2 regions of the Butyrivibrio fibrisolvens genome follow, and region 1 is predicted to be linked to the other one. Evidence: predicted binding sites of a transcription regulator. Region 1 holds the regulator's gene; the other holds the start of a gene.
What was found. Region 1 encodes NrdR, which represses ribonucleotide reductase genes. Its sites were predicted from a motif close to CACAANATNTTGTG; they were not measured.
Positions count from the first base shown of each region.

Region 1 (4,417 bases):
GTCAGATTTGAGGAAGCGACGTAGGTTGGAAAATGAAGTATTTTCTAGCTGTTAAATTACTGATAATATTAAAAAGATAGTTGCGAAATCCCCTAAAAAATCGTATGATATATAAATGGTAGGGTTTTAAAACTGGACGTGAAGGAGGAGTTGTTTTGCTGGAAATCAAGTCGAATGAGGCTGAAGCTGCGTGCAAAATCATCGTAGTCGGAGTTGGTGGTGCAGGCAACAATGCTGTTAATAGAATGGTTGACGAGAACGTTACCGGTGTCGAGTTTATCGGCATGAATACAGATAAGCAGGCTCTTCAATTATGTAAGGCACCAAAACTTCTGCAGATCGGAGAGAAGCTCACTAAAGGATTGGGAGCTGGTGCTAAACCTGAAGTTGGAGAGAAAGCTGCAGAAGAGAGCGTAGAGGATATCAACAGTGCTATTAAGGGCGCTGATATGGTATTCGTTACATGCGGAATGGGAGGCGGAACCGGAACAGGTGCTGCTCCTATAGTTGCTAAGGCAGCTAAAGATATGGGAATTCTTACGGTTGGTATTGTTACAAAGCCTTTCAGCTTTGAAGCACGTACCAGAATGCAGAATGCCCTTATGGGAATTGAAAATCTTAAGAATAACGTAGATACTCTTATTGTTATCCCGAATGATAAATTATTACAGATAGTAGACCGTCGTACATCTATGCCCGATGCTCTTAAGAAGGCTGACGAAGTCCTTCAGCAGGCTGTTCAGGGTATTACCGATCTTATCAATGTACCTGGTCTTATCAACCTTGACTTTGCTGACGTACAGACAGCTATGAAGGGCAAGGGTATCGCACATATCGGTATTGGTACAGGAACAGGCGATCACAAGGCTGCAGATGCTGTTAAGCTTGCTGTTGAAAGTCCTCTTCTTGATACTACTATTTCCGGTGCATCTGATGTTATCATCAATGTATCCGGTGATATCGGCCTTGCTGATGCATCTGATGCTGCAAGTTATGTTCAGGAACTTGCCGGTGAGAGAGCCAATATCATCTTTGGTGCTGTATATGATCAGTCTCAGTCTGATACATGCAACATCACAGTTATTGCTACAGGAATTGAAGATCGTGCTCAGGCTATGAATATATCCAAAGCCGCTCCTGCAGAGAATAGACAGGCTGCTAATCAGACACCTGTTCAGATGCAGGGTGCTGCGAATGTGACTCCCAGACCACAGGTTTCACAGCCATTTGTAAGACCAATGCAGCCTGCATCTATACCTCAGCCAAGGCCTTTTGTTAATCCTCAGGCTATGGCACCTCAGGTACAGCCTGCTGTACAGCAGCCTACACCTGTTGAGCCTTCGGTTGAAGCAGAGGCACCTACAACATCAAGAACTTTTTTCCGCAGTGATAGCAGTGTAAGGTCTACTGTAGAACCTAAGTCGCTTAAAATTCCTGAGTTTTTACAGAAGAAATAAATATCAGCGAATCAGTTAACAATTTAAACGCTTCAGGTGCCTGCATCTGAAGCGTTTTTCGGAATTAATATCATCAAAGGGAGGACACTGTTATGAAATGCCCGTTTTGCGGTAAAGACGAAACCAGAGTAATCGATTCCCGTCCGGCTGACGACAACACATCTATAAGACGTAGACGTATTTGTGACTCCTGTGGCAAGCGTTTTACAACTTATGAAAAGGTTGAAACGATTCCAATTATCATTATTAAAAAAGACAATAACAGAGAACCATATGACAGATCTAAGATAGAAGCAGGTATTCTGAGGGCTTGTCATAAAAGACCTGTCAGTGCGGAGCAGATCACAAAGCTTGTGGACAGCGTAGAAGCAGAGATCTTCAATATGGAGAAGCGTGAGATCAAAAGCCGTGAGATTGGTGAACTTGTTATGAACAAGATGAAAGATCTTGAGCCTGTAGCTTATGTCAGATTTGCATCTGTATATCGTGAGTTCAAGGATATCAACACATTCATGGATGAGCTTAAGGATGTAATGAACAAAGAGGCCCCCGGTAAGGCCTGATAAACCTTGAATACATCTGTATAGATAAGCTTTATTGGTATTACAATGGCAACAAGATTGAGTTTAGGATTAGCACTAATACTGTGATCAAAAGTATTAGTGAAGATATATGATTAAAAGGAGTGATATTATGAAAAAGAAAGTTTGGTCAGGTAACATGCTGCGAAGGGGAGTTGCAGCTGTTTGCACACTGACAATGGCAGCTGCTATGCTTGCAGGTTGCGCCAAGAAGGATGATGAGACAGGATCACAGAATGCTCAGGAATCACAGAATGCTCAGGAGGGCACGCAGGAGACCAGCAGCGTTGATTCTGATGAAGTGTTCACTGTAGGTATTCCTCAGGATCTTGACAGCCTTGATCCCCACATAGCACAGTCAGCAGGAACCAGAGAAGTACTGTTCAATATCTTTGAAGGCCTTGTTAAGCCTGATGAGAATGGTAATCTTAATCCTGCGATCGCATCAGGATATGATGTATCAGATGATGCAACAGAATATACATTTACAATCAGAGACAATGTCCTGTTTCATAATGGACAGACTCTTACTGCAGATGATGTAGTAGCATCACTACAGCGTTACAAGGATACAGGCGCTTCTGTATTCGAAATAGTTGATTCTATCGAGAAGGTTGATGATACACATGTTAAGGTTACACTTACTAAGGCTAATTCTGAGTTCATCAGTTATTGTACAGTTGCTATCATGCCTGCAGACTGTGAAGATGTTGAGAACAATCCTATCGGAACAGGCCCTTACAAGTTCGTATCCCGTACAGCTCTCGAGAATCTTGTAGTTGAGAAGTTCGATGATTACTGGGATACTGACAATGCTGCGCATATCAAAAACGTAGAATTCAAGGTAGAAGCTAACCCTGACAATATTGTTACTGATCTTGAAGGCGGATCTATTGATATGTACGCTCGTATCACAAGTGATCAGGCAGATCAGCTTTCAGATGCATTCGATATCTATGAAGGTGAGATGAACCTGATACAGGCACTCTATGTCAACAATGCTGTAGCACCTTTTGATAATGAGCTTGTACGTCAGGCTCTGTGCTATGCTATAGATCCTCAGGAGATCATGGACTTTGTATCAGGCGGTGCCGGTGTTGAGATAGGCTCTGCTATGTTCCCTTCCTTTGGAAAATATTTTGACGAGTCATTAAATGATACTTATAATCAGGATATAGACAAGGCCAAAGAGCTCCTTGTACAGGCAGGCTATCCTGATGGATTCACATTCACTATCAAGGTTCCTTCTAATTACACACCTCACATTGATACTGCAGAGGTAGTAGTAGAACAGCTCGAAGCTATAGGCGTAACAGCCAATATCAAGAAGGTAGAGTGGAATACTTGGCTTGAAGAGGTATATAATAACAAAGATTATGAAGCTACAATAGTTGGCTTTGATGCTTCTACTTTGAATGCTTCTGCACTTTTATACCGTTATACTTCAGATGCACACAACAATATGTTCAATTATGCCAATGCTGATTACGACAAGGCTTTTGCTGCAGCACAGGCAACAGTTGATGATGATGAGCAGGTCAAGTATTATAAAGAGTGTGAAAAGATTCTTTCCGAGACAGCGGCTGCTATTTACATTCAGGATCTTCCTGAGTTTGTAGCTCTTAGCAGTAAGTATACAGGTTATACTTTCTATCCGCTTTATGTACAGGATATAGCCAAGATAAAGCTTGCGGAATAATCTGAAAAATCCGACATGTAAAAGGGTCTGACTTTTTGGAAGTCGGGCCCTTTTTTAAGGAGAATCAACAAGTGAAATACATATTAAAGAAGGCCGGGATGATGATCCTTACTCTTTTTGTAGTATCCATCCTGGTGTTCCTTGCTTTTAACTTAATACCCGGAGATCCTGCAACGAGGATTTTGGGAACGGAGGCTACGCAGAATCAGCTTGCAATGTTAAGACAGGAGATGGGACTTAATGATCCTATATACGTAAGATATTTTAGGTGGGTCACTGGTTTCATTCAGGGAGATCTTGGTACCTCCTATTCATATGGATCAGTATCTGCACTTATCATGGATAAGATACCGATTACAATATGGCTTGCTGTTATGGCATTTTTGCTCATGTTCTTTATATCAATTCCTCTGGGGATATTTACTGCAAGGCATGAGGGTAGTGTTATAGACAAGTTTGTGGTGGTGATGGATCAGATCATTATGGCTATACCGCCTTTTTTCTCAGGTATAATACTTACTCTTATATTCGGACTGTCATTAAAGCTCTTCGTACCGGGCGGCTTTATATCCTACAAGAAAGATTTCTGGGGGTTCATTGGATATCTGGTATTCCCTGCTATTGCAATAGCTCTCCCAAAGATCACTATGTGTGTCAAGCTCTTAAGAGGAAGCGTGATA
Region 1 is NZ_CP065800.1:3,504,797-3,509,213, reverse strand. Features, by position in the region: gene I7804_RS14635 (cell division protein FtsQ/DivIB) at 1-24, shown strand, start outside; gene ftsZ (cell division protein FtsZ) at 156-1,457, shown strand; gene nrdR (transcriptional regulator NrdR) at 1,550-2,020, shown strand; gene I7804_RS14620 (ABC transporter substrate-binding protein) at 2,151-3,737, shown strand; gene I7804_RS14615 (ABC transporter permease) at 3,809-4,417, shown strand, end outside.

Region 2 (4,417 bases), 1.5 Mb from region 1:
TATTTAATAAAGTCAATGACCCTGCAAATGAGAAGGAAGCCGGAGATGAATTTGCATATACAGGTGATAATACAGTAGCAGAGGAGTCTCAGGGTCAGTCTGAAACTAATACACAGGAGACTGTATCCGGAACAACCGTATATACTACCAATGGTCTTAACCTTAGAACATCTCCAGAGAAGACTGATACCAACAAGGCTATGTCAGTACAGGCGGGAACAGAGCTTACGCTTGTAGGTGAAGAGAATGGCTGGGCCAAGGTTTATTATCAGGGCCAGTACTACTTCTGTTCCAAGGATTATCTGTCAGAGATTAAGTAACTAAAGATTTGTGCTTGGATATCAGTATGTACAAGTGGGAATTTTTTTAATAATGTCAGAAAAATATTACACAGTAAGATACACAAAGAAAAAGGACAGAATAGTCAAATCTACAATAATAAATTAATCTTAACGCAAAACCGTTTTCTGGTGTATTTTGGAATATGCCCATATGCGCGGCTTTTGGAGCGCTTTTTGGTCAGGATTAATCAGAATAACATTTCAGCACTTTTATACATTGTCACTGATTGTGGAATAGAATATTATTAATGAGGACAGAAACGGAGGCAGCAGTTACTGCCTCTATTTCTATGCCAGAAGGCTTTAAATACAAGCATTTGTGACATTTCAAGCATGATTTCGCAGGCAAAGAAGAGTGATCGTATGAAGATAGGAATATTTGATTCGGGTTTTGGAGGCCTTTCAGTATTACACGAGGCATACCATAGACTTGGCGCAACTGAATATCTTTTTTATGCAGATCTTGATCATGTTCCTTATGGTCTTAAGACTTCGGACCAGATCAAAGATTATACAAGGCACATCACAAGATTCCTTATAGATAAGGGAGCAGATGCTATTGTAATAGCTTGTAATACTGCAACTGCAGTAGCTGTAGAGGATCTTAGAAGAGAGTTTTCTCTTCCTATTCTTGGTATGGAACCTGCTGTAAAACCTGCAGTGGAGGAGACTTCTTCCAAAAAGCGTATTCTTGTTATCGCTACTCCTGTGACTATCAGGGAGAAGAAGCTTTCACATCTTCTTGAGAGAGTTGATGAGGATCACAGAGTAGATCTTCTGGCTATGCCGCACCTTGTAACATTTGCAGAAAATGAGCAGTTTGAAGGTCCTGAAGTAGACGAGTATATCCACGAACAGTTTGCTTCTTTTGACTTGTCCAAATATCAGGCTCTTGTACTTGGGTGCACACATTTCAATTATTTCAAGCCTTCTTACAAGAAGGTTTTTGGTGACGATATCCATCTTATAGATGGTAATGTCGGTACTATAAGACATCTGGCTGATGTATGCGGCCTTGAATATAATGCCAGAGAGGCAGCCAGAGTTTCATTTTCAGATACGGATAGTATGCTTCATGATATAGAAACACAATATTTTGTGTCCGGTAATCCGATAACTGAAAAAAATCTACTAAATCATGTACTTCGCATGCATAATAGGCTGGAAGCGGTAAGAGACCTGTAAGGCAGATGCTTTTTATACATCAATCGTCTTAATTTTGTGCAATATTACACGGAATAAAGTTTCTCTAACCACTTGAAAATGCCCACATTTTGTATTAACATTTATGTGTAAACACAATATATAGTAATTAAGTATCAATTCACGATAGTTTTACTTATATATTTTCCAAAATTTTTCAAGTACAATTTATTTTTCCAAATAAATAAAATCTTAGATCTATGGTCTAAGTGATTATATCAGCATGAAGTGATCAGGCGGGTGTTTTGGAACCGTGATAGGGACTGGTTTGTCTTTTTTGCTGTGCATTAATAAAAAGGGACTAGGAGGGGCTCCATGAAAATCATTAAAAGAAGTGGCGAAGAGGTTATATTTGATGGTGGCAAGATAATTGCGGCTATTAAGAAGGCTAATCTCACTGTCACTGAGGATAAGCGTCTTTCTGATGAGGATATCATCCGCATTGAGAAAGAGGTTGAAGCTAAGTGCAATAATCTGACACGTGCAGCTAACGTTGAAGAGATCCAGGATCTTGTAGAGAACGCACTTATGGATGCCGGCAGCAATGATGTTGCACGTAAATACATAACATATCGTTATCAGCATGCTCTTATGCGTAAGTCCAATACAACTGATGATAAGATCATGTCACTTATCGAGTGCAATAACGAAGAGGTTAAGCAGGAGAATTCAAACAAGAATCCTACTGTTAACAGTGTTCAGCGTGACTATATGGCAGGCGAAGTAAGCCGCGATATCACAAGGCGTTTCCTTCTTCCTCCTGAAGTAGTCAAAGCTCATGAAGAGGGTATCATCCATTTCCATGATTCAGATTATTTTGCACAGCACATGCACAACTGCTGTCTGGTCAATCTTGAAGACATGTTGCAGAATGGTACCGTTATCTCTGAAACTCTTATCGAGCCTCCAAAGAGCTTCTCAACTGCATGTAATATCGCAACTCAGGCTATAGCCCAGATTGCAAGCTCCCAGTACGGTGGACAGTCGATCACACTTTCACATCTCGTGCCCTTCGTAGATGTAAGCCGTCAGAAATTCCGCAAGCAGGTTCGTATGGAACTTGAGCAGGCCGGTATCGAGGCTACAGACGAGAAGATTGACGAGATCGCTGAGATGCGTGTTCGTAAGGAGATCAAGGACGGTGTTCAGGAGATCCAGTATCAGGTTATCACTCTGATGACAACCAATGGTCAGGCTCCATTCATCACAGTATTCATGTATCTTGATGAGGTTCCTGAAGGACAGCTTCGTGACGACCTTGCAGCAGTTATCGAAGAGATGCTCAAACAGCGTATACAGGGAGTTAAGAACGAGAAGGGTGTTTATATCACTCCGGCTTTCCCTAAGCTTATATATGTTCTTGACGAAGATAATATAACTCCTGATTCCAAATACTGGCACATCACACAGCTTGCAGCCAAGTGCACAGCTAAGCGTATGGTACCTGATTATATATCCGCCAAGAAGATGCGTGAGTACAAAAACGGCGATGTATATCCTTGCATGGGATGCAGATCTTTCCTTACACCTGATACAGAGGGCCTTGGAGTAAATGGCGCCCACAAGTATTACGGACGTTTCAATCAGGGCGTTGTTACTTTAAATCTTGTTGATGTAGCCTGCTCTTCAGGCCGGGATGAGGATAAGTTCTGGAAGCTGATGGAAGAAAGAACTCAGCTGTGCTATGAAGCTCTTATGTGCAGACATAAAAGGCTCCTTGGAACTCCAAGTGATGTAGCTCCTATCCTCTGGCAGTTCGGCGCACTTGCAAGACTTAAAAAAGGCGAGACAATAGACAAGCTTCTTTTTGGTAACTACTCAACAATAAGCCTTGGCTATGCCGGTCTATATGAATGTACCAAGTTCATGAAGGGTGTATCTCATACAGATGCAGATGGCAAGGAGTTCGCACTTAAGGTTATGCAGTTCCTCAATGATAAGTGCGCTAAGTGGAAAGAAGAGACCAATATCTCATTCTCACTTTATGGAACACCACTTGAATCAACAACTTATAAGTTTGCAAAGTGCCTCCAGAAGAGATTTGGAATGATCCCCGGAGTTACAGACAAGAACTATATTACCAACAGTTATCACGTACATGTAGCTGAGAAGATAGATGCCTTCTCTAAGCTCAAGTTCGAGTCAGAGTTCCAGGCATTATCACCCGGTGGAGCTATCAGCTATGTAGAAGTTCCTAATATGATGGATAACATCGATGCGGTTCTTTCTATTATGCAGTATATATACGAGAACATCATGTACGCAGAACTTAATACCAAGTCAGACTACTGTCAGTGCTGCGGTTATACCGGAGAGATCCAGATCGTCACTGACGAGGATGGTAAGCTTGTATGGGAGTGCCCTAACTGCGGCAACCGTAATCAGGACAAGATGAATGTTGCAAGACGTACCTGCGGCTACATCGGAACTCAGTACTGGAATCAGGGGCGTACTCAGGAGATCAAGGAAAGAGTTCTGCATGTATCCAATGAAACATTAGTACCTGAAACAAAAGAGGCAGAAGAAACAGTTAACGTATAATAAGATCTTTGCAAAGATCTGAAAACTCTTTTTAAAAAACGAATACCCAAAACTGTGAATAAGTTATGATATTCACAGGTCAAAGGATTATTATCTCGTAGCGAGTTGCGGTATACTCGGTATGGAAATAGTGGTATGGGGAGCATGAGGCCGGATTTATGATCCGGCCTCATGTGCGTTAATAATAAAACTACGCGCAGCGTGAAGTTAAGTTTGAAAGTGTTCCACTTTCAAAACTAAATTGGTGACTTTAGCTTCGCCAATTTGAAACATTAGTCACTCGCTTTGCTAGCGACATGAGGTTAAGTTTGAAAATGTTCCATTTTCAAACC
Region 2 is NZ_CP065800.1:863,478-867,894, forward strand. Features, by position in the region: gene I7804_RS03495 (SH3 domain-containing protein) at 1-320, shown strand, start outside; gene murI (glutamate racemase) at 675-1,526, shown strand; gene nrdD (anaerobic ribonucleoside-triphosphate reductase) at 1,860-4,085, shown strand.
Region 2: the regulator NrdR is predicted to act here: its motif matches at 1,639-1,652, upstream of nrdD (anaerobic ribonucleoside-triphosphate reductase).